2 regions of the Thioalkalivibrio sp. ALE12 genome follow, and region 1 is predicted to be linked to the other one. Evidence: riboswitches for the same ligand, from Rfam matches in the RefSeq annotation. Region 1 holds a riboswitch; the other holds the start of a gene.

Evidence for each region. A riboswitch is a leader RNA that binds a small molecule or an ion and turns the genes downstream of it on or off. The one in region 1 is predicted to bind cobalamin.
Region 2: another riboswitch for cobalamin. It lies ahead of F614_RS0102555 (porin); the one in region 1 lies ahead of bluB (5,6-dimethylbenzimidazole synthase).

The regions. Positions count from the first base shown of each region.
Region 1 is NZ_KB905905.1:264,462-267,880, forward strand. It holds gene cbiB (adenosylcobinamide-phosphate synthase CbiB) at 1-801, opposite strand, end outside; gene bluB (5,6-dimethylbenzimidazole synthase) at 798-1,550, opposite strand; cobalamin riboswitch at 1,645-1,853, opposite strand; gene F614_RS0101265 (cobalamin-binding protein) at 2,000-2,902, shown strand; gene F614_RS0101270 (iron ABC transporter permease) at 2,909-3,419, shown strand, end outside.
Region 2 is NZ_KB905905.1:555,711-559,129, forward strand. It holds gene F614_RS0102545 (DUF4399 domain-containing protein) at 1-376, shown strand, start outside; gene F614_RS0102550 (cytochrome-c peroxidase) at 452-1,456, opposite strand; cobalamin riboswitch at 1,649-1,871, shown strand; gene F614_RS0102555 (porin) at 1,982-3,112, shown strand; gene F614_RS0102560 (cytochrome c) at 3,133-3,419, shown strand, end outside.

The DNA of each region.
Region 1 (3,419 bases):
GGCCAGGCGGCCCATGCCCAGACGCGGACGCCACTCGCGCTGGCCGCCATAGGGCGCCGGGCCGCCCAGCACCACGCCCAGCGCACCGGCCCCAGCGGCCATCACCGGCCCGGCATTCGGGCTCTTCCATCCGGCGGCCTGTTCACGCCAGCACTGCAATGCGTCCCGCCCGCGCCCCGCCAGGGCATAGGCCAGGGCCGTCAGACGCGCCGGGATCAGGTTCATGGCGTCATCCAGCCGCGCGGCCGCCCAGCCGAACGTGGCATACCGCTCGTTACGGTACCCCCACATCGCATCCAGGGTATTGACCAGCCGGTAGGCCACCACGCCTGGTGCCCCGGCGACCAGGAACCAGAAGATCGTGGCAAACAGCGCATCGTTGCCGTTCTCCAGGACCGACTCGATGGTCGCCCCGCTCACCCCGCGCACGTCCAGGGCCTCCGTGTCCCGACTGACCAGCATCCCCACGCCCGTGCGGGCACCGTGCAAATCATCCGTCTCCAGGGCCCGCGCGACCACCTCGGCGTGTTCGTCCAGGCTGCGCCAGCCAATCGCCAGGGTCAGGATCGCCAGCGACAGCAACCAGCCCCAGGCCAGCGACGCCCCCAGAGCGGCCAGCGCCACCCATGGCAGGACCAACGCCGCGAGCAGCAACGCCCCGCGCAGGCGACTGGGCGCATGCCAGCGGGACTCGGCCCAGGCCGCCAGCCGACCGAACCCGGCCAGCGGGTGGAATCGCCGCGGATCGCCGAACAAGCGATCGAGGATCAGGGCGCCCATCAGGATCAGGAAGGCGCTCATGCGCTGTCGGATCCGGTCCGTTCGTCCGCCCCGTTTCCGGCGCCTGCCGCATCCGGGTCGGCTGCCAGCTCGCCGGGCACGCCCCAGCGATCCTGAAAGACCAGTTCTTCCAGGGGCCGCCGACGATCCCAGCCCGCGGTCTCCAGCATTGGCCGGTCGTAGAAACGCTCCACATGGCCGAGGCACAGCACCGCGATCGGATAGCCGCCCTCCGGCATGTCCAGCTGCCGCGCCAGCCAGTCCGGATCGAACAGCGAGACCCAGCCCATGCCCAGCCCCTCCGCGCGGGCCGCCAGCCACAGGTTCTGAATCGCGCAGGCCGCCGAGCACAGGTCCATCTCCGGTAGCGTACGGCGCCCCAGCACATAGCGTTCGCGGCCGTCGGTCAGGGCCACGACCAGCAACTCCCCCGCCTCGCGGATCCCTTCCAGCTTCAGGCGGTGCACCTCCGCCGCGCGCTCCCCGCAGGCCTCGGCGGTGCGGGCCTGCTCGTCCGCGGCGTGGGCATGCAGGGCCTCGCGCAGCGCCGGATCGGTTACCCGCAGGAAGCGCCAGGGCTGCATGTACCCGACGCTGGGCGCGCGGTGGGCGGCCTCCAGCAGCCGGCGCAGCGTAGCGCCATCCACCGGATCCGGGCGGAAATGGCGCATGTCGCGGCGTTCCCCGATCACGCGATAAACCGCCTCGCGCTCGGCCGAGGCGAACGCGTTCGGATGCCCTTCTTTCGGTTTGGGGTCTGGGTTCGTCATGCGTTTCCGTCGGGGCGACGGCACGGCGAAACCACGAAGGAACGGGCACCGCAGATGGTGCCCGTGCCCTCGATCGTTGCCCGCCGCACGATCGCAGGATGCGTCATCACCAGGCCGGTCTCCGGGCTCGCGAGCGTCGGCGGCTGCCGATGCCACAGACGCCTTCCCGTGACCCGTGGGGGCACAGTGGCCAAGCCTGCGGTGTGGTTCGCCGCTCACTTACCGTTGCGGGGGCAGCGCCGGATTTGCACCGGCTTCCCGTTTCACCTGCGCATTGCAGGCACCTGATTCAAGCCGCCGTATGATACGCGTTCGGCGCGCCCCCGACCAATTTGGGCACCAAACCATCTTGCCCATGCTGCTATGATGAAACGCTTTTGCGGCTTGCGCGCACTACCGCAGACGTCCTCCATTCGACCTCGCAACAGCGCCACAACCACCGGATTTTTATGAATTTCAAGACCCTCGGACGCTCCTCCGCCCTGCTCGTCGCGACGTTGCTTTGCACGGCGCCGGCACTGGCCGACCCGGTCTCGGTGACCGACGATGACGGTCACGAGATCCGGCTGGAACAACCCGCCGAGCGTATCGTCAGCCTCGCCCCGCATATCACGGAGGTCCTGTTCGCCGTCGGGGCCGGCGACAAGCTGGTGGGCGCGACCCAGCACAGCGACTTCCCGCCGGAGGCGGAGATGCTTCCCCGGGTGGGCGGCTACAGCCGCATCGATATGGAGCGCGTCGTGCAGCTCGATCCGGACCTGGTCGTTGCCTGGCGCAGCGGAAACTCGCAATCCCAGATCGAACACCTGCGCGAGCTCGGCTTCCACGTCTACGTGTCGGAGCCCCGCAGCTTCGACGGCGTGGCCGCCAGCATGCGCCGCATGGCACAGCTCGCCGGCACCGAGACGCAGGGCGACGCGGCCGTGCAGGCCTTCGAGGAGGCGATCGACACCCTGCGCCAGGACTACGCCGAGCGCGACCCGGTACGCCTGTTCTATCAGGTGTGGGAACAGCCCCTGATGACGGTGAACGACGACCACCTGATCAGCGAGGCGATCCGCCTGTGCGGCGGGGTAAACGTATTCGGCCACCTGGATCGCCTGGTCCCGCGCATGGATCGCGAGGCGGTCATCGAGGCCGATCCGGAGGTCATCATTGGCGGCGGCATGGGCGAGGATCGCCCCGACTGGGTCATCGCCTGGACGCAATGGGAGGACATGACCGCGGTCCAGCGCGACAACCTGTTCTTCATCCCGCCGTCCCTGCTGCAGCGCCATACCCCGCGCATCGCCGAGGGCACCCGCCTGATGTGCGAGGAGCTCGAGCGGGCGCGCCTGCGCCGGGCGGACTGACCCCTCGTGACCCGCGCCTTCCTCCTTGCCGCCGCGGTCCTGCTGCCGGCGTCGCTGCTGGCGGTGCTGATCGCGCTGGCCTTCGGCAGTGTCGCGATCGCGCCCGGCGACCTGCTGGCGGTGATGCTCGGCGAGGGTAGCCGCCTGCACGACACGCTGGTGCTGGAGCTGCGCCTGCCGCGCGCCCTGGCGGCCTTTGCCGCAGGCGGGTTGCTGGGTCTGGCCGGCGCGCTGATGCAGGTGCTGCTGCGCAACCCGCTGGCCGATCCCTACGTGCTGGGCCTCTCCGGCGGCGCCTCCGTCGGCGCCCTGCTGGCGATGCTCGCGGGCCTGTCGATGTTCTCCGTCTCGCTGGCCGCGTTCGCCGGTGCCCTCCTGTCCACGGTGATCGTGTTCGGCCTGGCGCACGGTACCGGCAGCTGGACCCCCACGCGCCTGCTTCTGACGGGCGTGGTGGTCGCGGCGGGCTGGGGCGCCATGATCAGTTTCCTGCTCGCAGTCAGCCCGACGGCCGAGC
Region 2 (3,419 bases), 290 kb from region 1:
TGCCATGGGCAGCGACCGCATCGCGCCGCCGGATGGCGCGAAGGTCTATTTCATCAGCCCGCAGGATGGCGAAACGCTCGAAAGCCCGGTGCGGGTCCAGATGGGCCTGCGCGGCATGGGTGTCGCCCCGGCCGGTGTGGAGATGGACAACACCGGCCACCACCACCTGCTGGTGAACAAGCCGCTCGACGAGGTGGACCTGGACGCCTCGCTGCCCTTCTCCGACCACAAGCGCCATTTCGGCGGCGGGCAGACCGAGGGCGAGCTGGAACTGGAACCCGGCGAATACGCCCTGCAACTGCTGTTCATGGACTACCGTCACATCAGCTTCGACCCGCCCGTTGTCTCCGAGAAGATCACGATTACCGTGGAATAGATCTGTACCACACCATCAAAAAGCCCCCCTCCGTTTCCGGAGGGGGGCTGGCGCATTCGATTCCGATGCGGCCGGTTACGGCAGCGCAGGAATCTCGAACTGCGGCATGTCGCCGGTCAGCGCGTGCATGAAGGCCTCGATATCCGCGACCTCGTCATCGCTGAAGTCCTGCCCCAGCATTTCCTCGCCCATGATGCGGATCGCCTCTTCCAGCGTGGCGGTCTCCCCGTTGTTCATGTAGGGGTAGGTCAGGGCCACGTTGCGCAGGGTCGGGGTCTTGAACGCAAACCGGTCGCTCTCCTCACCCGTGACCAGGTAGCGGCCCTCGTCCTCCGAACCCGGCACCTGGATACGGTGGAAGTTGCTGTCGGTCAGCGCCGGCCCACGGTGACAGGCCACGCAGCCGTTGTCGGCGAACAGTTTCATCCCGCGCATCTGCTGCTCGCTCATCGCGCCCTCATCCCCGGCCAGCCAGCGATCCAGCGGCGAGTTCGGGGTGTTCAGCGTACGCTGGAACGTCGCCAGCGCCTTGGCCACGTGGTCGGTATTGATCACGTTGTCGCCGTCATAGTCGGGATAGGCGGCCTCGAATTTCTCCTGGTACTCATTGAACTCCTCCAGGCGGGCGATCGCATCCTCCAGCGGCATCGCCATCTCGATCGCGTCCTGGATCGGGCCCAGGGCCTGCCCCTCCAGGTCGTCCTCTCGGCCATCCCAGAACTGCGCGGTGAAGAAGCCGGAATTCAGCACGGTCGGGGTATTGCGCTCGCCAACCTGGCCGTCATGGCCTACCGCGCGCGGGATGCGGTCCGCCCAGCCCAGCGCCGGGTTGTGGCAGGTCGCGCAGGAGATCACGCCGGAGCTGGAGATGCGCGGCTCGAAGAACAGCATCTTGCCCAGCTCGATCTTCTCCTTGGTCATCGAGTTGTCCGCCGGGATCGGCGGCAGCGCCGGCAGCGGCTCGAACACATCGCGATACTGCGAGTAATCAGTATCCGCCACGGCGGGCGCGGCCACGCCCAGCGCCAGGGCGGTGCAGGCCGAAAAGATGGCGCTGCGAAGATAAGAACCTCGGATCATGGCAAAGTCTCCCTGAAATTGGATCGGTGTCGGCGAAGACCGATATAGACTCGGTCCAAATCACCTGAATCCCACCCTATCGACCCGGTATTCGATCGACCAGCGAAATCAGCGCTCCCGTTGATCCAGATCAATCACTGCGGTTGGTCGCTCATCAAACGCTCTTCTTGCCAGCCTGTTTGCACCCCAGTACCCTTCGCCCCGCCTCCAGGTGCCCTGGCGTTCCATCGCCGGGGATAATCGGGAAGCCGGTGCGCGAACTGCCGTTCGCAATGCCGGCACTGCCCCCGCAACGGTAGGTGAAGACAACGGATCAACAACCACTGCGCCGCAATTCGGTGTGGGAAGGCGATCCGCCCGGGCACCCCCGCCCGCTTCACGAGTCCGGAGACCGGCCAGGAGGAAACCTGACGCTGCGGCGGGCAAGCGGTCGGGTCGGGCTTGCTGTGTCTATAGTCCCCGACCTCCCCTGGCCCACCCAGCGTCGTTCCATCCACGGCGCACGGGGTGTGCGTCCCAGGGAGAATGACCTTGAACAAACCGACCCGACGACCCGGCCGGCCGCCACTCCTGGCTCCGGCCCCGACCCTTCTCGGCCTGTTGATCGCCAGTGGCGGGGCTTCCCCCCTCCAGGCACAGTTCGAGTTCGGCAGCGAAGCCGACGGCTTCGCCATCACCCTGGACCCGCTCATCCAGGGCCGCTACGCCATCGAGCGGGTCGACGAGGGAACCACCACCGAATTCGACTTTCGCCGTGCCTGGCTGGACACGACGGGCACCCTCTTCCACCCCGATCTTAGTTTTCGCCTGCAGCCCGACTTCAGCAGCGGCGAGCTCTCGATGCGCGATGTCTGGCTCCAATACGCACTGACCGAGTCCCTCGACCTGCGCGCCGGCCAGTTCACCGTGCCCTTCGGCCTGCCGCGGGACATCGGTGGCCCCAACCGGCTGTTCACCGAATTGAGCATCGCGGGGAATCAGTTCGAGGTCCCGGCTGGACGCGATACCGGCGTCACCCTACTGGGGGGCGACGGCGACGACCGGGCCTGGGCCATCGGCGTGTTTGATGGTCGCGGCCGCCTTGACCAGCGGGATGACCGACCGTCCACCTCCGGCCACCTGTTCAGCGCTCGGGGGGCCTGGGCACCGGTAGGCACCCTTCCACGCGACAACACGACCGTCGGCAAGCCGGTCGAGCATACAGTGGCCCACGGCGTCGGCCTGCAGGCGGCGAACCGCAATCACCTGCGCGACTGGACTCGCGGGCGGGAGAACCAGGTAAATCAGCAACGCGCCGACTGGGTCACCGCAACGGCCGACAGCGTCGTCAAGTTTGCCCGCACCGCCATTTCATTCGCCGCCTTCCGCCGCGACGTATCGCCCGATCACGGCCCCGCATACCACGACTTGGGCGCCGAACTCGAGCTGGCTCAGGCACTGCCCTGGGAGGGGCTAGAGGTTGCCGCGCGCCACGCTGTGCTGCGCCACGACGCCGGCGACGACCTCGGCACCGACGAGCGCTGGCAGCGCGAGCGGGGCGCCGGCCTCAACTGGTACCACCGCGGCCAGCGACAAAAAACCCAATTGATGTGGCTGGACCGCGACGCCGGCACTTCGGACTGGGAGCTGCACTTGCAGCACCAATTCCGCTTCTGACACTGGAAAGGAGATCCGACATGACTCGAACCCCCTTTACACCGGCCCTCCGGATCGCCGGCCTTGTCCTGTTCCTGCTTGCTGCCACCGGCGCCCATGGCGACGAGGTGACGCTCCCCATGCCCGGCCCCTGGGGCAAAGACTACAGCGAGACGATGGACAACCCGGCCACAGTAGACGCCACCGAGGCCTTCCAGCGCTTCCGCCAGCAAAGCATGCAGGGCACCTCAGCCACCTACCGCAGCATCGAGCAGATCCTGCGCTACGACGCACCGTTCGCCGAGCGCCTGCCCGACCTGGCCGAGGA